Regions from separate parts of the Vibrio sp. nBUS_14 genome, predicted to be linked through region 1. Evidence: predicted binding sites of a transcription regulator. Region 1 holds the regulator's gene; each other region holds the start of a gene.
What was found. The regulator PurR, encoded in region 1, represses purine synthesis genes. The targets are predictions, from matches to a motif close to TNANGNAAACGTTTNCNTNA.
Positions count from the first base shown of each region.

Region 2: a site for PurR is predicted at 3,663-3,682, ahead of purM (phosphoribosylformylglycinamidine cyclo-ligase). Genes of this name have one in related genera too.
Region 3: a site for PurR is predicted at 3,213-3,232, ahead of ACMAZD_RS13875 (NCS2 family permease). Genes of this name have one in related genera too.

Region 1 is NZ_CP179206.1:2,418,666-2,426,830, reverse strand. Features, by position in the region: gene glgC (glucose-1-phosphate adenylyltransferase) at 1-1,178, shown strand, start outside; gene glgA (glycogen synthase GlgA) at 1,168-2,622, shown strand; gene ACMAZD_RS11345 (alpha/beta fold hydrolase) at 2,909-3,706, shown strand; gene ACMAZD_RS11340 (DUF2007 domain-containing protein) at 3,811-4,128, opposite strand; gene ACMAZD_RS11335 (TVP38/TMEM64 family protein) at 4,192-4,872, opposite strand; gene ACMAZD_RS11330 (TfoX/Sxy family DNA transformation protein) at 5,005-5,595, opposite strand; cyclic di-GMP riboswitch class I at 5,723-5,808, opposite strand; gene purR (HTH-type transcriptional repressor PurR) at 5,983-6,987, opposite strand; gene torD (molecular chaperone TorD) at 7,306-7,953, opposite strand.
Region 2 is NZ_CP179206.1:2,842,768-2,850,932, forward strand. Features, by position in the region: gene ACMAZD_RS13365 (DUF2066 domain-containing protein) at 27-1,274, opposite strand; gene ACMAZD_RS13370 (uracil-xanthine permease family protein) at 1,553-2,791, shown strand; gene upp (uracil phosphoribosyltransferase) at 2,950-3,576, opposite strand; gene purM (phosphoribosylformylglycinamidine cyclo-ligase) at 3,746-4,786, shown strand; gene purN (phosphoribosylglycinamide formyltransferase) at 4,933-5,589, shown strand; gene ACMAZD_RS13390 (class II glutamine amidotransferase) at 5,699-6,544, opposite strand; gene lpcA (D-sedoheptulose 7-phosphate isomerase) at 6,610-7,185, opposite strand; gene fadE (acyl-CoA dehydrogenase FadE) at 7,513-8,165, shown strand, end outside.
Region 3 is NZ_CP179206.1:2,947,858-2,956,022, forward strand. Features, by position in the region: gene frsA (esterase FrsA) at 12-1,265, opposite strand; gene tet(34) (oxytetracycline resistance phosphoribosyltransferase domain-containing protein Tet(34)) at 1,356-1,820, opposite strand; gene ACMAZD_RS13875 (NCS2 family permease) at 1,905-3,194, opposite strand; gene ACMAZD_RS13880 (aminoacyl-histidine dipeptidase) at 4,255-5,727, shown strand; partial or broken gene ACMAZD_RS13885 (DUF3332 family protein) at 6,031-6,581, opposite strand; gene ACMAZD_RS13890 (succinylglutamate desuccinylase/aspartoacylase family protein) at 6,852-7,898, shown strand; gene ACMAZD_RS13895 (DUF3622 domain-containing protein) at 8,033-8,165, opposite strand, start outside.

The sequences.
Region 1 (8,165 bases):
GCTCTCGCTTAAGACCTTTAACTGAATCTCGCAGCAAACCCTCGGTTCCTTTCGGTGGTAGCTACCGCTTAATTGATTTCGCTTTGAACAACTTCGTTAATGCTGATCTGATGAAGATCTATGTATTAACACAATTCAAGTCACAATCACTGTTCCATCATATGAAAAAAGGTTGGAATATCAGCGGGATAACAGATCGCTTCATTGACCCTATTCCTGCGCAAATGCGTAAAGGGAAGCGCTGGTACGAAGGCACAGCAGATGCTATCTACCAAAACATGGGCTTTATGGAGTTAGAAGAACCTGATCAAGTCTGTATTTTTGGTTCTGACCATATCTATAAAATGGATATCAAACAGATGCTTGATTTCCATAAAGAGAAGCAAGCAGCGCTAACCGTTTCTGCATTGCGCATGCCGCTTGCGGAAGCATCAGAATTCGGTGTTATCGAGGTCGATGCTGAAGGCCGTATGATTGGCTTTGAAGAAAAACCCGCAAATCCGAAGCCGATTCCAGGCGATCCTGAATCTGCGCTCGTTTCAATGGGCAACTACGTGTTCGAAGCAAAAGAGCTTTTTGCCGAACTAACAGAAGATGCAGATAAGCCGGATTCTACTCACGATTTCGGTAAAGATATTATTCCAAACATGTTCCCACGTGGTGACGTGTTTGTTTATGACTTCAGCACTAACCGCATTACCGGTGAAAAAGAAGAAGTTTACTGGCGCGATGTAGGTACGATTGACGCGTACTGGCAAGCTCATATGGACCTTCTTAAGAAAGATGCGCCATTCTCGTTATACAACCGAAAATGGCCTCTACACACTTATTACCCGCCACTACCACCAGCTACTTTTACTGACTCGGCAAATGGTCGAATTCAGATCATTGATAGCCTTGTGTGCAGCGGTAGTTATGTTCGTGGTTCGCGCATTGAAAAGAGTGTATTGGGTTTCCGCAGTAATATCGCATCAGCGTGTGATATCAGCGAGAGTATCTTACTTGGTGATGTGAAGGTTGGCGAAGGCTGTATACTACGTCGAGTTATCATTGATAAAGATGCAGATATTGCACCAGGCACCCAGATTGGTGTAAACCTGACAGAAGATAAAAAGCATTACCATGTATCTGACGATGGTATAGTCGTGATTTCTAAAGGAGCACGAGTTGGTTACTAAGACTCTCTCGGTACTTTTTGTAGCGTCTGAAGTTGAAGGCTTAATTAAAAGTGGTGGCTTGGCTGATGTAGCCAAGGCACTGCCTAAAGCCCTACAAACACTCGAACAAGACGTTCGAGTGACCATTCCCGCTTATCGAAACATCCCAAACATTGATTCAGCAGAAGTCATCTTGGCTACCGAGCTGGATCATTGGCCTCACACAGCTTATCAAGTTAAGAAATTGAGCGTCGAAGGTGTTCAAGTTTTTGGTATTGAATGTGCTAAGTATTTCGATCGCTCTGAAATGTACGCTGAAAATAATCATGCTTATGCCGATAATGGAGAGCGTTTCTCGTTCTTTAGTGCTGCGTGCCTGGATATGCTTCCTAAACTTGGCTTTCAGCCGGATATCGTCCATGCCAATGATTGGCATACGGGCTTTGTCCCTTTCTTGCTTAAGTCTCGTTATCAACATCACGACTTTTTTAAAAATACACGCAGCGTAATCTCGATTCACAATGCTGTTTTTAAAGGCGTATTTTCTTACAAAGAGTTGCAATCTCTGCCTGAAATGCACAGTCATAATGTCCCAGAAGCTGCGGTAAGTGATACTCACGTGACCATGCTAAAAGCGGGTGTGCTATATGCAGATAAAGTGAACGCGGTCAGTCCAACTTATGCACAAGAGCTGAAGACGGAATTAGGCAGCCATGGTATGGCGGCTGAATTCCAACACAGATCTGACGACCTGTTCGGTATTTTGAATGGCTGTGATTACGGTGCCTGGAACCCGGAAACAGATGCTTTCTTGCCTCGCAAATACAAAGCGACCAAGCACAGCATGGTTCGCGGAAAATCGGCTTGTAAGCAAAAACTGCAACAAGATGTCGGTCTACCCGTTATCGATTGTGCTGTATACGGCATGGTTTGCCGACTGACCAATCAAAAAGGCGTTCATTACTTATTGCCAATCATCGAGCAATTCTTGAAGAACGACTTGCAAATTGTGATTGTGGGTACAGGCGATCCTGTATTGGCGAGTCAGCTAAAAGAGTTGTCGGCACTTCACTCAGACAAGTTCACGTTTGTTGAAGCTTATAACAACGAATTAGCGCATTTGGTCGAGGCCGGTTCAGATTTCTTCTTGATGCCTTCTGAGTTTGAGCCTTGTGGCTTAAACCAAATCTATAGCATGGCTTACGGTACGTTACCGATTGTTCGTTCTGTAGGTGGTTTAAAAGATAGCGTGAATGATTACGATCAGGATCCTGAGGTCGCGACTGGGTTTGCTTTTGATCAACCGACACCACAAGCGTTACTGGCTGTGTTACATCGTTCATTATTGCTCTACGCACAAAACCCATCTGAAATTAAGCGTGTTCAGCTTTATGCTATGCAGCAAGATTTTAGTTGGGAAGATGCGGCAAAAGAGTATCTTGCAATGTATCATTCTTCACTTTAACTCGCTGAAATAGTTATAAAATTAAGCTGGCGGCTAGTAATAGTTTGTAATGAAAGAAGGCGCTCTGAGATTAGAGTGCCTTTTTGTTTTCTGTTCAGAGCAAATCACGTTTACGAAGACAAAACTTGCAAACGCATTTTAGTCAGGTAAAAAAGGCGGGCTAGGTATTCACATGACTAATGTTAGGTTTGACACTATTATCACTTAAAGTTCTTAATAACGTGATATCCTTAGCCATTGCCTCGTCATGAGGCATAGCTCCATTATTATAATTAAAGCGATAGGTATGTCTGAGAGTTTATTATTTCATAAAACATTTACTCACCCTACGAGCGATGAATGGGTTGTGTTTGTGCATGGCGCGGGAGGCAGCTCCTCAATCTGGTTCAAGCAGATCAAAGCGTATAAACAATATTTCAACCTGCTTCTCATTGATCTGAGAGGGCATGGTAAGTCAGACAATATTTTAAAAGAGCTGATAGCGAACCGCTATACATTCAAATCGGTCACACTCGATATCCTCAAAGTACTGGATCATCTTAAAATCCGCTCCGCGCATTTCGTTGGTATGTCTCTCGGGACGATTATTGTTCGCAATGTAGCGGAATTAGCCGCAGGTCGCGTGCGTTCAATGGTACTTGGTGGAGCGGTGACTAAGCTCAATACCCGCTCTCAAGTACTAATAAAACTGGGCAACTTAAGCAAGCACATTATTCCATACATGTGGCTATACAGTCTTTTTGCTTATGTTGTCATGCCACAAAAGAGCCAAAAAGAATCTCGCCATCTATTTATCCGTGAAGCTAAAAAACTGTGTCAAAAAGAATTTAAACGCTGGTTTATCCTGACTGCTGACGTAAACCCTCTGATGAAATATTTCAAAGATAGAGAGCTACCAATCCCGACTCTTTACTTGATGGGAGAACATGACTACATGTTCATCAAGCCCGTAAAAGAGATGGTTGAAGCACATGAGTCGAGTGAGTTAGTGGAAATAGCAAATTGCGGACATGTGTGTAATGTTGAAAACCCTGAAGAGTTCAACCAACGTTCAATCGCGTTTATTCAAAAACAAATCCAGTGACTTTCTGGGTTCGTTATCAGAACAAATAAATCGAATTAAATAAAAACGGGAAGCTAATATTAGCTTCCCGTTTTTATTGTGAAGGAGTATCGTTCGTTATGTTCTTACTCTGGTGATACAGCGCCGCATTGCCAACAAGAACCAAATTGCGCTTCGTTGATCTCATGGCACTCTCCACAACGCCACTCTTCATAGATGATCGAATCTTGCTGTTTTTGGTAGTCATTAACGATCGTGCGGGCTTTATTGGCCAATTCTGGCTCATATAACCATACGTAAGGGTCAGTTTCCTCAGTGAATGGAATTTCCCCTTTCAAACTGAACAAACCCTCACCACGGACTTCACAAGCAATATTCTCACTTTCTAACAATCCACAGATGATATGGGCTTCTGTAGGATTCGATGCACTGAAGATTTTCATTGAAATAGAACCTTATTCGGTTTTGGGTTTTAGTCAGTTATATACGTTATTCCGCTATACACGTTAGTCAGCGACAGGTGCTGAGCGAAACTTACTCATCAACCATTTAGCAATAATTGGGAATACACCCAATAAGGAAAATGACAACAATACTGAAGGAGATACGATACCCGAAAGTGAATCAATTTCTGCGAGTTGAGTACCAGCATTCAAGAAAACCGCAGTTCCTGGCAACATGCCTATTTGACTCGTGATGTAGTAACGAGTCATCGACATTGGGGTTAACCCCATTAACAGGTTGATAAGAAAAAACGGGAAAACAGGAATCAGACGTAGAGAGAATAAGTAAAATGCCCCGTCTTTTTCAACACCCTTGTTAATCGTTGCTAACTTGTCGCCAAACTTGGTTTGAATCCAGTCACGTAAAAGGTAACGGCTACTCAAGAAGGCGAGGGTTGCACCAATAGCACTCGCGAAAGACACCAGCAGTAAACTGTTCCAGAAACCAAACAGCGCAGCGCCTAAGAGAGTAACAACTGCAGCGCCAGGGATTGAGAAAGCCGTGATCATGACATAGGCGGCAAAATAAATCGCAGTAGCAACAATAAAGTTGCTCGCGATGTAGTCGTTCAAAACTGCTTGTTGAGTCTTCGCATTTTCAAGTGTTAGGTATTGGCCGAAATTGACGCCTAATAGGACGATGATTACGACCAACACGATACCCAATATCATTTTCTTACTCATTGATACTTCCTCTAATTTTTTAATGCATACCATTAGTATAGATAGACAGGCAAAGCATAGATTAACTTTCAACAGATATAAAAAAGCCGCAAGAATGCGGCTTAGTTATGTAGATAGTTTGAACTGACAATATTAATTGATGCGACTGATAAGCTCTTCACGACGTTGCTGCGGTATAACAGACCAATGAGTACCATTGATCGCACCTTCTAGCGCCCAAAGCAGCTCAATGTTGACAGAGGATGCATGCGATTCCTTGATGGCGTTAAATGCGTTTACAGAGCCAGATTCATATAAGCATTCTACGGAATCGATTCCCGCCTTTTTCAACATACGCTCGGTAGCCAATCGAAGGTTAGGGAGGTCCTTTAGTCGAGTTGGCTTAGCAGAAGACTGCTCAGCTTTCTCTTCTTTAGCAAAACCCAGAGACGTCGTAGCAAGCTGCAAGATTTTCTCTTGGTCTTGCCATAAACCTTCCGGTAATGCGAAATACTTAGTGACGACAGGGAAACCACGTTTTTTGTAGACGTATGGTTGAAACCCTTGTTGCTCGAATTGCCTTGTTGTGTCTTTGTCCGCTCTTATGTGCAGCTGGTCATTTACAACCAGAGCAAACATAGTGTCATCAGCAAAAAGCCCGAATCCACCAAACATTGAGCGTGATTTTATTTTTCCTAGGGGCTCAAATAATTTCATTGAGTCCTTTAGTATCGGTTTATCCATGTTATTTATCTCGGTGTATTTGAACTACGCCACCAAATAAGCAGGTCCGAAAGATTAGCAAAATGTTGCAATTAAATTGTCAATAAGCCGTAAATTACCAGATTGTTAGTAACTACTGCATTTTGCCATCGGTAACCCCGCTACCATACCAACGAGTGGTTTAGGCCGGAAGCTTTGCGTCTCACTCTTTCAAGTGGTTTGCCCTGTGCGTGACTGACTGATTGAATAGAATAAAGTTTTTGTTGAATTAGGCTCACACCTGATATTTAAAAATGTGATGTTGCTCCAATTAATGATCTTGATGATGTGCAACTAGGTTTATTTTGTCTGCTTATAAAAAAAGCGCACCCAAAGGTGCGCTTAATGAAATTAAACTCGATTTATCAATTAATTTAACGTTTTAACTGTGCTTCGCTCAACAATTTCAGGGTGCATTTCAAAGACACGTTTTTCATGATCTTTATCTTTAATGCGTTCCAACAAAATTTCGAATGCATTTTTACCAACACGACGCTTAGGTTGGTGAACCGTTGTCAATGGTGGAGAGAAGTATTCTGCAAGTTCAATGTTGTCGTAACCGATAACCGAAATATCTTCAGGAATGCGAATGTCTTGCTGTTGCAGGCGACTCATTAGGCCAAGTGCCATTGTGTCGTTAAAACAGAACACAGCGGTAGGGCGATCTTCCATCTGAGCAATTTTATCAGCCGCAAGTACAGCGGTATCACACTCGAAGTTACCTTCAATGATGAGCTTTTCGTCGGTTTCGACCTTCGCTTCATTGAGTGCGCGTTTGTAACCCGCGATGCGTTCTACACATGCTGCTTTGTCTAAGTGGCCACTTAAACAAGCAATCTTTGTGTGACCACGTTCTAGCAGGTATTTGGTTGCTAGATAGCCGCCTTCTTCAGAGTTATCGATGATCTTATCAGCCTGAGAGGTTTCAGGGCCCCAATCCATGACAACTTTTGGGATATCAGCATGGCGATCTAACATGCCACGAAGTTCTTCTGTTAAGTCAGAACACATAACCAAGATGCCATCTACACGTTTTTCTGCAAGCATTCGAATGTAGTCACGTTGCTTCTCATAGATACCACCTGTGTTACACAGAATCAAAGTGTAACCTTGACGGTAGCAGTAGCTTTCAACACCATCGATCACTTCCGAGAAGAAAAGGTTTGTTGATTGAGTCACTAGCATGCCGATAGTACGTGTTGAATTGCATTTCAAGCTACGAGCAACAGCACTTGGCGCGTAGTTTAATTCGTCTACGGCTTTGTTTACTTTCTCTTGAGTCGCTTCTGCAACAAAACGTGTTTTGTTGATTACGTGAGAAACGGTGGTAGTTGATACGCCTGCTAAGCGAGCGACATCTTTTATAGTGGCCATGGTTTTATCCTATTATAGAAGCTACTTTCCCAAGTACGGAATAAAGCAGCCGTTAAGCTACCTAACTAAGAGCTTAAATTTGTAGGGCTCTTTGGGGTATTAAAGTGCTAAAAAACAAAAAACCGCTATTGAGCGGCTTGTCTTAACACCGAAATGCTCTGAACTTAAATAAGCATAGCATTTCGTGAATGTTTCATATTTTATCGTTTGCGGTCACAATTTTAGACTGACTAGAAATTACTCGCAATAAAATTCACCCAGAAATCTGGGTGAATTGTCACATTCTATTGAATTTGTTTACTTAATCATCAGCGAATCTTATTCACCCGCTAAATACTGAGTGTCCAGATTACAGAAGGCAACGAGAAGAGAGGCAATCGATGCATAGAAACCGAATGAATCGATCTCACGACATCTAGCGTTGAACTTTGGTACCCAAGTAAGAAGTTGTTGTTCAATAAACTGTTGTTGAACAGCGAACGATTTTTCTAATTCTTCTTCAAGCTCAGTTTCATTTGAACGGATGATGAGATTACCAAGGAAATCAAGTTCGATAGCAATGTGGTCTGCTGGCTCTTTCAGATCTTGGTTTACCACCAAGTTGTGCTTAGCCATGATATCTTCCATGTCTTTAGCTGGCTTGTCGTTTAACAGACCCGTTTTGCCGATATACATTGAAGCGTAAGGTAGAGCACCATGTTTATCTGTCTTTAAGAATAGATCGCAGAAGTCAGCAGACAGTTCTAGTTGGGCATCTTCACGTGTTTGTAGACGGTTCAATGCGTCTACCAGAGTGTCAATCGCAGGCTTAAGTGTTTCGTTTTCGCCTAAACCAGTCAGAAAAGAACGAATCTCAACAGAATGGTAGTGATCGAGTTCTTCTTGTGTGAGCTCTTTAGCGAACAAGCTTGATAGCCACCAGTATATTTCAGCTCTTTGTTCGTTGAATGCTTTCGTATCTTTCATTTCATAGATCCTGATTTAGTCTTGTGATGTTTATATACCCAAGCATCGTGAAATCATTTGGGCATAAGCACACCAAGGCTCAATAACAAGGTTATTTGCTAAACGCAAAGTGACTCGTTAGTCGTAATGCCTATATTGAATTGCGATGGACGGTAAATAGCAAGGTTTTAGATTGTCTTGTATCAAAAAAGATTCATGTTTCTCGCTTTTAT
Region 2 (8,165 bases), 420 kb from region 1:
TATTGACGATGAATGTCAGCAATTGCCTAACTGCGGTTCCACTCATACACCAAACTTGGTTTCGCATGCGGAGTAGCTTCTTCCAGCACCTCGCTACTCGTCACTTCTAGGTTAGCATCTGAACCAACTAGCGAATAATCACCAACAACTTCATTACCTTTGATCACTTGAGCGTCAGTTGCTGTTGCTTCAGTATCAACGGCAGCTGTTGAATCATCGCCTACAGACATGGAGTTGCCTTGCGTTTCAAATTCAGGGCTCACTTCAGGTTCAATGTAAGACTCTTCAACCTTGGCGACTTGGCGAATACTTTCAACTTCTTGCTCAAACTCTTGTTGAGTCGACAATAAGTGAATTCGGAAGGTCACTTCATTGTTCTGAATCTTAAGGATATCGAGGCTTCCCACTGAGTTTAAACGCTTAAGAGCGCTCTCCAGTTGGAAGAAGTCTTGCGCGTTATTCAGGCTAATAAATTGCGTTAAAATTGATTCCGAAGATTCACTCGCAACCGTTACCGCACTCTTACTCGCGTAGTAGTTACTGATTTGGTCGACAAGCTTCTTGGAAGTCGTCGCGCTGTTACCCGATACTGAACCGCTGACTGGCGATTTTGGTGCGCTCGTCAGTTGGTTTGGTTTTTGATCATACAGAGCCCAGCGTAATCCAGAAGATTGAGCCTTAATCACCAACACAGCATCAACCGGGTAACGCTGACTCGCTTTGCTGATTGGCGAGACAAAGCTGCCCCATAGATCAGAGGTCGCGATACCCGTAATATCGTCAAAGTCACCGACTGGCAACGTCAGGGGTAAGCCGCGCTCTTTTGCGTTAGCTTGTAAACCCGCAGCCAATTGTGAATTGGAGTGTTCCCACACAATATTCTTGTCGTAATTCTGTTCTTCCACCAGCCAAACAAGGATGTTTGAACGCGTGTCAGGCCAGTACGGCAACTGTGCTTGCGTCAATAGAGAACGGATTTGAGCGCCGTTAAAACGCATACGCAATGTTGATTGGTCATTGCTTTCGCCAAAACTCATTTGAGACATATACTGCGAGCTTTTACGCATCGCCTTTTGAATCGTCTCATTCGAAGCGACATCGGTTTGGCCAGTCGCACGTATTAATACCTGCTCCATACCTGTATTTCTAGCCACTTGTTCTGGCTGTTTGTTTTCAGCGTTAATCGCAACTTCAGCGCTAAAAATATCTACTTGAGTTAAGGCATAACTCGGAGAGGCTAATAGTCCTATCAACAACAATGCTATGTAGCGCATACTGATCCTAATAATCAAATCTTGTGCCTAGATGATAAGCAACTATGGATTGAGGGGCAAGGTCGATAGCGCCCACTGTGTTTAATAACCTTAAAATATCACCTGGCCATGATAAATCGCTCACTTATAAACTGAGTTTTTCGGGCAACGATGGATATAAAACATCACGAAGATAAATAAATTTGATCTATTTGGTGTGGCAATCGATTGCTAAGTGATAGAATCCCGCGAATTTTATTTTTCGCTTTTCATATAACGACCATTTTTAAGGACATAACATGAAAAATGCTCTGCAAGGTGCACAAATGCTGTTTGTAGCGTTTGGTGCGCTTGTACTGGTGCCGCTACTAACAGGACTTGATCCCAACGTTGCACTCTTTGGCGCAGGTATCGGTACCCTTTTATTCCAACTTATTACACGCCGTACAGTACCAATCTTCTTAGCATCTTCTTTTGCATTCATCGCCCCTATCATGTTTGGTATTCAAACTTGGGGTGTAGGTGCAACCATGGGCGGCCTAATGGCAGCCGGTTTTGTGTACGTCCTAATGGGGGCGTTGATCAAAGTGAGAGGCGTAGCATTCATCCATAAGCTGCTTCCACCCGTCGTGGTTGGCCCAGTGATCATGGTAATCGGTTTAGGTCTTGCTCCTGTTGCGGTAAACATGGCGCTAGGTAAAACAGGCGATGGTGCTGTTCAGCTTATCGATGCAGACGCAGCATTGTGGATTTCATCTATTTCATTACTAGTGACGATTGTCATCAGTGTGTTCTCGAAAGGCTTCCTTAAGCTACTACCAATCTTTGGTGGCATTGTCGCGGGTTACATCACAAGCTTGATTTACGGTGTCGTTGATTTCACGCCAGTTGCTCAAGCTGCTTGGTTAGCTCTACCTAACTTCACAGCGCCAGAATTCAACATCAACGCTATCTTCTTTATGGTGTTCGTTGCGATTGCACCGGCCGTTGAACACGTTGGCGACATGCTTGCTATCTCTAACGTAACCGGCAAAGACTACCTTAAGAAGCCAGGTCTACACCGCACGATCACAGGTGACGGTGTGGCGACGATCGCAGCTTCTATGCTGGGCGCGCCACCAAATACAACCTACAGCGAAGTAACCGGTGCGGTAATGCTGACGAAAGCATTTAACCCAGTGATCATGACTTGGGCAGCAGTAACAGCGATTGTCCTAGCATTGGTTGGTAAGTTAGGTGCTCTACTTCAAACGATTCCAGTTCCTGTAATGGGCGGCATCATGATTCTACTGTTTGGTTCAATCGCAACAGTAGGCCTGAACACCCTAATTCAGAACAAAGTTGACCTACACAAATCACGTAACCTTGTTATTGTCGGTATTACTTTAGTATTCGGTATTGGTGGTATGGCATTTGGCATCGGTGACTTTAGCCTTCAAGGCGTAAGCTTATGCGGTATCGTAGCGATTCTACTGAACCTGGTCCTTCCAGAAGAGCTAGGCGACAACACCGTTGTAGATAAAGCGCAAATAGACTAACTAGGTCGACAAACTGATAGAGGCTTGCGGTCCTCAATAAAGAGCATCACAAGCTCGAAAGATCAAAAAGGGAGAGCATCGAATGCTCTCCCTTTTTATTAATACTTCTAATTCAGCAAGTTAAGAAACGTTTTAGAGTAACTTACGCTAAAACCGAATTACTTAGTACCGAAGATCTTATCACCAGCATCGCCAAGACCAGGAACAATGTAGCCCTTGTCGTTTAGCTTCTCATCGATTGCAGCCGTGTAAAGCTCAACGTCTGGGTGCGCTTTTTCTAGAGCTGCGATACCTTCAGGAGCCGCTACAAGCACAAGAATCTTAAAGTGCTTACAACCTTTCTCTTTCATCAGGTCGATCGTGGCGATCATAGAACCACCTGTCGCAAGCATTGGATCTACCACTAAAGCAATACGCTCGTCGATGTTAGATGCAAGCTTGTTGAAGTATGGTACTGGCTCAAGTGTTTCTTCGTCACGGTAGATACCAACAACGCTGATACGTGCACTTGGGATATGCTCAAGAACGCCGTCCATCATGCCTAAACCAGCACGTAGGATTGGCACTACAGTTACTTTTTTACCTTTAATTTGGTCAACCTCAACTGGACCGTTCCAACCATTAATAGTTACACGCTCAGTTTCAAAGTCTGATGTCGCTTCGTATGTTAGAAGGCTACCCACTTCTGTTGCTAGCTCACGAAAACGCTTAGTGCTAATCTCACCTTCACGCATCAGGCCAATTTTATGTTTTACTAGCGGGTGTTTCACTTCAACAACTTTCATTTCCAACTCCGGCAATATTTAAACAAACCTGTAGATTATACACGAAATCTAAGGTTATTTCAGAATCTTTATTCTAATAAAAAAAACCGCGCAAACGTTTGCTCTTGGTAATCAAGCCCTGTTAGAATAGCGCCGTTTTCACATCCAACTTAAGTTCGAGGACTATCCCGTGAGTGGTAATACTTCTTCTCTAAGCTACAAAGACGCTGGTGTTGATATCGACGCAGGTAATGCACTAGTAGACCGTATTAAAGGTGCCGTTAAACGCACTCGTCGCCCTGAAGTCATGGGCGGTATTGGTGGCTTTGGCGCCCTATGTGAACTTCCAACGAAATACAAAGAGCCAGTGCTTGTTTCAGGTACTGATGGTGTTGGTACTAAACTTCGCCTTGCTTTGGATATGAAAAAACACGACACCATTGGTATCGACCTAGTGGCAATGTGTGTGAACGATCTAATCGTTCAAGGTGGTGAACCGCTATTCTTCCTAGACTACTACGCAACAGGTAAACTAGATGTAGATACAGCAGCAGACGTTGTTTCAGGTATTGCTGAAGGTTGTGTTCAAGCAGGTTGTGCACTAATCGGTGGTGAAACGGCTGAAATGCCAGGCATGTACGAAGGCGACGACTACGACGTTGCTGGCTTCTGTGTTGGTGTTGTAGAAAAAGCTGACATCATTGATGGCACTAAAGTAGCAGCAGGCGACGCACTTATCGCGGTTGGCTCAAGTGGTCCACACTCAAACGGTTACTCTTTGATTCGTAAAGTTCTAGAAGTTTCTGGTGCTGATAAGAATGAAGAACTAGAAGGTCGCACTATCGGTGAGCACCTACTAGAACCGACTAAGATTTACATCAAATCGGCACTTAAGATGATTGCAGAGCATGACATTCATGCTATTTCGCACATCACAGGTGGTGGTTTCTGGGAAAACATCCCACGCGTACTTCCTGAAGGCACTAAAGCAGTGATTGATGACAAGAGCTGGGAATGGCCTGCTATTTTCAGCTGGCTACAAGAGAAAGGAAACGTGGAGACATTTGAAATGTACCGCACTTTCAACTGTGGCGTAGGCCTAATTGTTGCTCTACCTAAAGATCAAGCAGACGCTGCTGTTGAACTACTGAAATCTGAAGGCGAAATCGCTTGGGTTATCGGTGAGATCGCAAACGCTGAAGCTGGCGAAGAGCAAGTTGAAATTAAGTAAGTGATACGTTTACTTAGTTAATAAATGAGGACCTATTGGTCCTCATTTTGCTATTTAGCCCGCAGAAAACCTTAATTTATGTAGGTTAATTGTAAATACTTTAATTAATCAATTGCATTATCCAGTCTATGAAGAACAGCCATTCTATGAATAACAGTCACTCTAAGAAAAACATCGTCGTTTTAGTCTCAGGAAGCGGCAGCAACTTGCAAGCCATTTTGGATGCCTGTGATAACCACACGATTGACGCCTCTGTTAAGGCCGTTTTCTCAAATAAAGCGGATGCTTTTGGTCTAGAGCGAGCTAAATCAGCGGGTGTTGACGCCCACTCGGTGAATCCAAAAGAATTTAACTCGCGTGAAGAGTTTGATCATGAATTGATGGTTCAGATCGATGCTTACCAACCCGACCTGATTGTACTCGCTGGCTACATGCGTATTCTGAGCTCAGAGTTTGTTCGTCACTACGCGGGTAAAATGATCAATATCCACCCTTCTCTATTACCCAAGTATCCTGGGCTGTACACCCACCAACGTGCTATTGATGCTCAGGACAAAGAGCATGGCACCAGCGTCCACTTTGTTACCGAAGAGCTCGACGGTGGCCCTGTAATCTTACAAGCTAAGGTGCCTGTATTTGAACAGGATGATGCCGACATGCTAGCAAGCCGAGTACTCACCCAAGAACACTGCATTTACCCTATGGTCTGCAAGTGGTTCGCGGAAGATCGTTTATCAATGGCAAACGGACAAGCTATCTTAGACGGTAAGACATTAGGCAAACACGGTTACGCAGAAGAGTAATTCGTCAGAAACTAAACCAAATCAGAAAAAGGCCGCTTACTGATTCATTAGTTCAGTAAGCGGCCTTTCGTTTATAAGGTTAAAAATAATACTATTCGGAATACTTAGCTTAGCTCAAAGGCTCAGTTGGCGCTTGGCTTGCAACTTTTTTAGGTGCGTAAGCAACATCTTCCAACGCCTTATGGTTATTGCCAATCAGCTCACCAAAATGAAACAGGGCGTATTCGCCTGGCTTCATTCGAAACCACTCTTCATTGCATGTAAGAGGCTGCGTTGCGACGACCGTAACCACATCATTTGGCGTAGTCTCTTCTTGGAAGTTTATCTCAACATCTTCATCAATCAGGCTCGCATTACCAAAAGGCGCACGTCTTGTTATCCAGTATAAGTGATTCGTACAGTAGGTCATGACGTACTCACCATCACTGAGTAGCATGTTAAAGACACCTTTCTCACGTAGCTGGTCACAACACTCCGCAACAAAGCGAAACATACCTTCCATGTCTTGTGGTGGTTCAGGAAAACGCTCTTCTAATTGTTTCACTAACCAACAGAAAGAAAGCTCACTGTCCGTCTCACCGACAGGTCTGAAACGACCACTCACTAGATCATCGTAATCCGTTAACTGGCCATTATGAGCGAAGGTCCAGTATCGTCCCCAAAGCTCACGAGTAAATGGGTGAGTGTTTTCTAGATTAACGCCACCACGATTGGCTTGACGGATATGACTGACAACAGCTTGGCTTTTAATGGGGTAGTTTTGAACTAAATCAGCAATCTTTGATTCACAGCTAGGGTTAGGATCTTTGAACGTTCGAAAGCCCTTCCCTTCATAAAAGGTAATACCCCAACCATCACGATGTGGACCGGTATTACCTCCACGCTGCATCAGGCCGGTGAAACTAAAACAAATATCAGTTGGCACATTCGCGCTCATACCGAGCAATTCACACATGGTTTAATCTACTCCCTTTTAAAACCAATGGAGCCTAAGCTGGGCTCCAAATGTCTGTAAAACTATTATTCCATTTCTTTTTCGACAAGCTGAATCACAATGTGAATGATCTTAATGTGAATCTCTTGGATGCGGTCAGCGTAACCAAAATGCGGAACTCGGATTTCGATATCAGCACAACCTGCCATTTTACCGCCATCTTTACCGGTTAGCACGATGGTTTTCATGCCTTTAGCTTGAGCGGCTTCAATCGCTTTCAAAATGTTGGCAGAGTTACCGGAAGTCGACAAACCAAACAACACGTCGCCTCTACGCCCCACGGCTTCTACATAACGAGAAAAGACATGGTCGTAACCGAAATCGTTACTTACACAAGATAAGTGGCTAGGATCTGAAATCGCAATACCAGCATAGCCTGGGCGATTTTCACGGTAACGGCCAGTTAGCTCTTCCGCAAAGTGCATCGCATCACAGTGTGAACCACCGTTACCACAAGAAAGCACTTTACCTTCTTGTTTAAATGAGTCAGCAATCAATTTTGCCGCAGCTTCGATCTGAGCGATATTGTGGTCATCACTCAAAAACTTGTTAAGAACGTCAGCAGCTTCGTTCAATTCACTTTTGATTAGGTCTTGGTACATAAGGCTTATCTCTTATATTTTTTTACGCAACTTAAAGTACGTGAAATGAGAACTGAGGGTTTTCCCCTCTTTATTACTGAGTTTACCCACAAACATGAAATAGTGTCGATACTTAAGCCAAAAGATTGCTACCAAAATTAATATCTCACTGCAGAACCGTCCAATTATTCACCACCAACCTCTCACAATTAGAATTTTACCCCTATTAATATCACTTTTTACCCAATTTAGAGTTTTACAAATATTTAATGTTTTGTTTACACTTAACTGGTTAGACCTCTTACCTAAAATCATAACGATAAGTGATCTCTGAAAAGGAAATCGATCATGAACATATTGCTCTCCCTACTTGCCATGACAACTATCTTTGGTGTCTGCCTTTACCATAGAGTTAGTCTGGTACGTGCTTTAATCGTATTAACCGGTTCAATGGTTGTACTGACATTGTTTGGCGGCGTAGCTGTCACTGGCTGGCTTTGTTACCTCTTGGCCGTTGCAATGCTTGCTGTACCTGCAATTCGTCAAACTATCATCAGTCAAAAAGCGCTTTCTTTGTTTAAGAAAGTACTCCCAGAAATGTCTCAGACAGAAAAAGAAGCATTGGAAGCGGGTACTGTATGGTGGGAAGCTGAGCTGTTCAAAGGCAAACCAGAATGGAAGAAACTTCAGGAAATTGCAGACCCTAAATTATCTGAAGCTGAACAAGCCTTTTTAGACGGGCCTGTAAATCAGGTTTGTGAAATGGTGAACGATTACCAGGTGACACATGAGTTAGCGGATTTACCACCAGAAGTATGGCAATTCCTAAAAGACCACAAGTTCTTTGCCATGATCATCAAGAAGAAATACGGCGGTTTAGAATTCTCAGCTTACGCTCAGTCTTTGGTTCTACAGAAGCTAACGGGTGTTTCGAGCGTATTATCATCGACAGTTGGCGTACCTAATTCACTAGGCCCTGGCGAGCTATTGCAACACTACGG
Region 3 (8,165 bases), 530 kb from region 1:
TAGGAAAAATGTCATCTAAATAATTCATCCTCAAGCCACTTTATCGCTAATTCGAGGGATTGCTCATACCCCTGTGTAATTGATTTAGTTTTGATTTTCTTTGCTTTGCCGTAATCACTGTAAATGGCAACCAGTTGATTATCCAGATGCGGTGAAACAGGGTCACCTTCCAAAGCCAAAGCCAAAATAGGAACGCTGGTTTTACTGTTAGCCAGCAAGCCTTGCACCTTCAATGACCAAGCCATCAGTTGTCCAGAAAGGCTATTAATATCCACCGCCCCTTTACCAAGGCGAGAAGCCAACACATCCAAATGCATCTTAGGCATCTGCTTGAGTTTATCCGCATGAACAAAGATATCGTGGATCGGTGCGCCAAGAGAGATACAAGCTTTAAGTTTGTGCTGCTCAAGGAAGGATAACCTCACCATCGCGTTACCACCGAATCGGAAACCAAACAGACCGACTTTATGATGGTCCACCCAGGGAATGTTAGGCAGTTCATTCAACACGGCTTGATGCAGACAAGAAGAGTCTTCGGTTAGTGGCCAGTGTGAACTGTGCCCTATCGACGGCATATCAATCGTTAGCATCGCAATGTTTTTCGGTGCTAGGTAATCTCTAAACAAACGCCACATGTCAGTTTGCAAGCTATCTAAACCGGCACTCACGATCACGACAGGTTGTGGTTTGTCTGTTTTGGTTAGATGTAAGTTCGCCTTAATCTTTTTGTTTTGGTACGGCACTTCGATTTGTTTGACGATCAATTTGGTGTGTTTGATCGCTTCAGAATACGCCGCGTTCGCTAATACCTGTGCTTGAGCTGCAAGGTTATCGTTCTTTAGATGTGGATAGCCCGCAATGCTGAAGCACAAAGAGGCTGAGAAAAGCTCTTCAGCCATCTCTTCCCCACTCTTCTCATTAGAACGATTTTGGTGCTGCATACCCAGTTTGGTCCACTCGTATGCCCAGTTACCACTGCGGTAGCCCATCACGGTATCTAGCCACTCATCGGTGGTACGAGAATTATCGGATGAGGCGATGCGTGCCAGTACCGCTTCTTGCTCTATCGGGTTTACGCCTTGCCATGCCCACTGAAGACGTCTTAGGTTTCGATACCAAGATGAGTTCTGCTCTTCACGCTTTTTATCCAACAGTTCTTCTGAACTTGGCATGTAACGCGTGAGCATTGAGGTCTCTTTGGCCTGCTTGTGCTTTACAAACAAGGTTTCCGAAAGGTTCAAGCTCGTTTCTTCTGATTCAGACATTGGGGATACTTAATAAGAAATGGTTGTTACTAATCATATAAAAAAAAATGACCCTATAAAGGGTCATTTCTCAAAAAACTAAGTTTACGCTTATTTTGACTTGCGATTTACCGGCTCAACGAAGCTTAGGCTAGTATCCCAAGGTTGCTCAATCCATGTGTCTTGAGCGATATCAACAATGTATTCGTCTAACAAATCTGCGCCAGATGGTTTTGCACACACAGCGATCAGTTTCGCTTTAGGATACATTTCGCGAAGCTTGCGTGCAGTGTCACCACTATCAACAAGATCTTCAACGATTAGGAAACCTTCGCCGTCACCTTCAGGTGCTTTAACGACTGTCATATCACGTTGGTGATCGTGGTCGTAGCTAGAAATGCAAATCGTATCTACGTGACGAATACCTAGTTCACGAGCCAAGATTGCACCAGGAACCAAACCACCACGGCTTACTGCCCAGATACCTTTCCACTGTTCTGCTGGCATTTGCTTTTCAGCTAGTTGACGGCAGTAAGTCTGCATGTTGTCCCAAGTGATAACGAATTTGTTGCTCATAGTATAAAACCTAATAATTTTGTCATGTTATTAGAGGCTATGCCTTACATAACCTCTTCAGCGATTAAGCAGAAATCTAGACGATTAAGCGAAAATGTATTTAAGAATAAAGATAACCGACATTACCCACACAGCAGGTGAAACGTCGCGACCTTTACCACTCAGCAGCTTAATTGCAGCGTAAGCGATGAAACCTAGTGAGATACCCTCAGCGATAGAGTACGTCAGTGGCATAAGGAGGCATGTTACCACGACTGGTGCAGCTTCCGTAAGATCACGCCAATCAATGCCAACTAGGCCTGACATCATCAGAATTGCTACATAGAAAAGTGCACCTGATGTCGCGTAAGCCGGAATCATACCTGCAAGTGGCGAGAAGAAAAGAGCCAGTAGGAATAAGATACCAACCACAACCGCAGTTAGACCTGTACGACCGCCTTCAGCAACACCCGCAACACTCTCAACGTAAGATGTCGTGTTTGATGTACCTAGCAATGCACCTATAGACGTTGCTGTTGAGTCAGCAAGTAGCGCCTTGTTTAAACGAGGTAGTTTACCGTCTTCTTTGATTAGGTTTGCTTTCGTAGCAACACCAACCAGAGTACCCGCTGTATCGAACAAATCGACGAACAAGAATGCGAATACCACTGAAATCATACCAATTTCAAATACAGCAGAGAAATCAAGCTGCATGAACGTTGGCGCTAGGCTTGGTGGATTAGACATGATGCCGCCGTATTGAACGTCACCAATTGCAATGCCGATTGCCGTGATTGCTAGAATCGCAATCATTACCGCACCTTTCACACCACGGTGAACAAGAGCAATAGTCAGGAAGAAACCAAGTGCACCTAACATTGGCGCAATCGCAGTGATATCGCCAAGTGAAACCTTAGTCGCAGGGTTAGAAACAACGATGCCTGCATTACCAAGTGCGATGAACGCAAGGAAAAGGCCGATACCCGCAGAGATACCCACACGTAGAGACATAGGAATCGAGTTGATGATCCATTCACGTATCTTGAAAATGCTTAAGAAAATGAAGATTACGCCAGATACGAAAACCGCTGCCAAAGCAACTTGCCACGTGTAACCCATGCCCATAACAACAGCGTAGGTAAAGAAGGCATTCAGCCCCATACCTGGTGCTTGTGCGATTGGGTAGTTAGCGACAAAGCCCATAATGAAACAGCCAATAGCTGCCGCTAAACAGGTTGCTACAAATACAGCGCCATGGTCCATACCAGCATCAGCTAGAATCATTGGGTTTACAAAAATGATGTAAGCCATTGTTAGGAAGGTTGTTAGACCTGCGATGATTTCAGTGCGCACATTGGTGCCATTTTCACTGAGTTTGAATAGCTTTTCGAACATTATCGAATCCTATAAGGGTAAAGTAAACGGTTGCGTAAACGATTGGCCTTGGATTATAAAGTTATCAAATAACAAATTCCAGATAGAATTAAGGCTCTAATCGATATTTATCAGAATGCCGTATGAAACAAAGCGATTAAAAAGACAAAAATTAAAGATTAAAAGCCATTAAAAACAATAATTTAATCAATAGAAACACGATAAGATCACTTGGTTGTTTTTTCAACCATTGGTTACTTACATTGAGAATGTAGCCATCATATTCTCAATTTAAACCCACAAGAGTTGTGTATTTTTCAACAGGATCAGTAATAAGACGCAAATTGATATTTTAGCGTTTAAAAAACAACCACTGTGAATAACAAGAAATGATGAATTTAACAGGTAGGTAAAAGTAGCAGGCAAAAAAAACGCCACTCAAAACTGAGTGGCGGTAGAATCTGTCAACCAAAAGGGCTGTAAAAGAATTCCAATATATAGGGGTGAACAAAACTGTTCGAGTTACATACTTACGGTATTAGTAACCGAAGCTTGTAGGGTATGCAAAGTTGCTAGTGTAAACAGAGCTATTAAACCAGAACATTGCAGATGGTAAACCTTTCATAACTATCACCTTAATAAATCAATAAAAAACGAATTTGATTTCTCGGTTCCTTGGAGGCGATAAAACGGACTCATCCTTTGAGCATTTACTCTTCACTTCAGAAGTTGGTTATTAATATACTCTAAAGAAAAAAGATTACAAGTATTTTTTGCCATATGTCACACTTTTGGCTATTAATGGTTATTTAAGAAACTTATTTTTGTAATTAAATTACAAAAAAGACTTAAACAAACGTTTGCTCGCGCCATTTATAGGCATCAACGCACTTACTTGTGATCAAATGAACAAGACCGCTTTCAAAAATTAAAACATTTGACGTTTAGAAGCGCTACTCGTCAAAAGCCTCAAGTGGTATGCTGTTGCCATCAAAACAGACCCATACTTTAGATTTTTGTTCTAGGTTTTTACTCATAATAATCCTAAATATATGGTTACCAAATAAAAAAGGAGTCATCCGTGTCTGAATTCCATTCTGAGATCAGTAAATTATCCCCTGCCCCTATTTGGCAGTTCTTCGATAAGATTTGCTCAATCCCACATCCTTCTAAGCATGAGGAAGAGCTAGCTCAATACATTATTGCTTGGGCAACAGAGCAAGGTTTAAGTGTGCGTCGCGACCCAACGGGTAACGTATTCATTACTAAACCTGCAACGCCAGGCATGGAAAACAAAAAAGGTGTTGTGCTACAAGCGCACATCGATATGGTTCCACAAAAGAACGAAGACACGGTTCACGACTTCGCTAAAGATCCTATCCAGCCATACATTGATGGTGAGTGGGTTACAGCAAAAGGTACAACGCTTGGCGCTGATAACGGCATGGGCATGGCTTCTTGTTTGGCGGTTCTTGCTTCAAACGAAATCAAGCATGGCCCTATCGAAGTTCTACTAACAGTAGACGAAGAAGCAGGCATGACAGGTGCTTTCGGTCTTGAAGCGGGTTGGTTAGAAGGTGATATCCTTCTTAATACCGATTCAGAGCAAGAGGGCGAGGTGTACATGGGTTGTGCTGGCGGTATCGACGGTGCAATGACTTTCGACATCACTCGTGATGCAGTCCCTGCTGATTTTGTTACCCGTAAGCTAACGCTAAAAGGCCTTAAAGGCGGTCACTCTGGTTGTGATATTCACACGGGTCGTGCAAACGCAAACAAATTGCTTGCTCGTTTCCTAGCGGGTCATGCAAAAGAGCTAGACCTTCGTATCGTAGAATTCAAAGGTGGTAGCCTTCGTAACGCTATCCCTCGTGAAGGCTTCGTAACGGTGGCAGTACCGACTGCAAACCAAGAGAAACTGGCTTCGCTATACAATGACTATACTGAGCTTCTATCTACTGAGCTGGGTAAAATCGAAGACAGCATCGTAACATTCAACGAAGAAGTAACCGTTGAAATGGGTACTCTTGCTCAAGTAGAACAGGCTCGCCTTATCGCAGCACTTAACGCATGTCCAAATGGCGTGATGCGCATGAGTGATGAGATTGAAGGTGTTGTTGAGACTTCTCTAAACGTTGGTGTTATCACAACAGAAGAGAACTCAATCACTGTACTTTGCCTGATTCGTTCACTGATCGATTCTGGCCGTAAGCAAGTAGAAGGCATGCTTCACTCTGTTGCTGAACTCGCTGGTGCGAACATCGCGTTCTCAGGTGCTTACCCAGGTTGGAAGCCAGACGCAGATTCAGAAATCATGCACATCTTCCGCGACATGTATGAAGGCATCTACGGTCACAAGCCAAACATCATGGTTATCCATGCTGGTCTTGAGTGTGGCCTATTCAAAGAACCTTACCCGAACATGGACATGGTTTCTTTTGGCCCAACGATCAAGTTCCCTCACTCTCCAGATGAGAAAGTGAAGATCGACACGGTTGAGCTATTCTGGAACCAGATGGTTGCACTGCTTGAAGCAATCCCAGAAAAAGCTTAATTCGGTAAGCTATGTTTGTTGAGTAAATCGTGCTTTCAATAGATAGTATTTTTCAGTAAGCGCCGTTTATCCAAGACAAAATAAAACAGGTACTCAATGAGTACCTGTTTTTGTGTCTAATCTTTGTAGAAGACTATTTGTGACTAAAGAAGTAATACCAATCACAGTAAGTAAGTGTTCAGAAATAGCGCAGGAAAAAGGCTTGAGAACAAGGCGTGATTTTCTGATAAGTAGTTATTCTACAATCAAAAATCACAACGCAGTTATCGAGACTTTTAACAAGCTAGGGTGACCAGTTATTTACTACGATTGGTATAAATAAGCACGTGAATCCGCGTAGCTTTCTAGCTCATCAATTGAAGTTTGTGCCACAACTTCGCCATCAATGAAATAAGTCACCATCTCACCATCGTGAACACCGATTAACGTCGCGCGCTCACCAGATTGGTAAGTAATATCCATTTGGATCGTGTTTTCATCAACCTGCTGCATTTGACCTTTTTCAATCACATATGCACTCGTAATAGGGCCTACAGGCGCTTCCGTTAGAGACGGATCAAGTTGGTTATTAATGTCTAGGTACGTATCAGTTTTAGTATCAAAGATGTACGGAGAACCCGTTAGTGGGTTGCTACCAGTCCAGAAATCTAGTGAGTTGAATACCAGTTAATCGGCAGCAACCGTTAGGCCATAAACAGGCGCTAGTAGCATGTTCAAGCCACCGCTTAACGGTTATCAACAGCCTTAACGTTAAACTTCATTAGGTAACCCGTTACTGCGTTACTACCAACACAGCCTGATAAAGCGACAGAAACCACCGCCAGTACAACGACTTTTGAAATTGTTTTTTTCATTTTCATCACGATATATGAATTTGGCCGCAAAAAAATGGCGATGGATAACACCAATCAACCGAACGAAAAATATTAGAGTTAAATCAATGTATTGTAAAAAAATCACAATTTGAAACACCCTATAATTAACCAAATCAAAAACAAAAATCAATTCAGAAGCCCCTTCATAAAAAACTTTTGTCGTGACCGTAAGGCGATTGATTCGTACTAAAAATCAACGATTGATACATTCCGTGTTAACGAATTATCACCATGTTGAGAACAACCTAAATGGCAAGACTAAAACCGAATCAACCATTCAAATTACTTGGTTATACTGTTCAGCCAGGACAACGAATGGAGATTGAACTGCAAGTAGCTCAGCTTTATACCCATTCTCCACTTTCGATCCCAATTGAAATCATTCACGGTCGCCAATCCGGTCCAACACTGATGGTAAACGCGGCTATCCACGGTGATGAGCTAAACGGCGTCGAAATCGCAAGACAGCTCACCAACGCTATCGAACCTAAAAAACTGAAAGGTACGCTGATTGTTGTCCCTATCGTTAACGTGTTTGGCTTTATCCATAAATCTCGTTACCTACCAGACCGTCGTGACCTAAACCGTTGCTTCCCTGGCAGTGAGAAAGGATCATTAACATCACGCATCGCTCACACCTTCTTCGAGAACGTAGTAAAGCACTGTGATTACATTCTGGATCTACACACTGGCGCGATTCATCGTACCAATCTACCACAGATTCGTGCGAACCTATCGAATCCTGAAACACTGCGCATCGCAAAAGCATTTGCAACACCAGTGATCATTGATTCTCCAATGCGTGACGGCTCACTACGTAGCGAAGCAGAAAAGTTGGGGATTCCAGTATTAACTTACGAAGGTGGTGAAGCACTGCGTTTCGATCACTTAGCGATTCGCGCAGGTTACCTTGGCGTGCATCAAGTGATGAAAGAGATCGGCATGCTGCGCCCTAACCGTAAGAAGTTACCAGAGCCAATATTGAGTAAATCCACTAGCTGGATCCGTGCTGAATCAGACGGTATTTTGCGTAACATGGTAAGACTTGGCGAACAAGTTGAAGCAGGACAAACCCTTGCTTACATCAGCTCTCCATTAGGTCACCAAGAAGGCCAAGTGATCACAACCAAAGGTGGTATCGTGATTGGTCAACAAACTCTACCTTTGGTAAACGAAGGTGATGCTGTGTTCCACATCGCTTACTTCAAGCAAGACGATGAAGAAGTAGGACAATCAGTAGAAAGCTATATTGAAGAAGTGGCAGAAGACGATTGGCTAACTACGCTGAACAACTAAGTTTGCATAGTCCGTTAGCTGAATAACGCTCAGAAATGCAAAAGCCCCAATATACTTTTAACTAGAAAGAGAAAAAGTTATATTGGGGCTTTTTCTGCTCTTCTTCAAACAAGAAGAGCATAAATTATTACGACTTACTCGTCGTCTAGCTCTTCTGCGCGAGCTTTTGCACGTGCTTCACGCGCTTGCTCAGCTTTAAGCTCTTTAGTATGACGAATTTCATCACGCTCTTTACGTTGCTCTGATTTACGTTCGTTACGCTCAGCT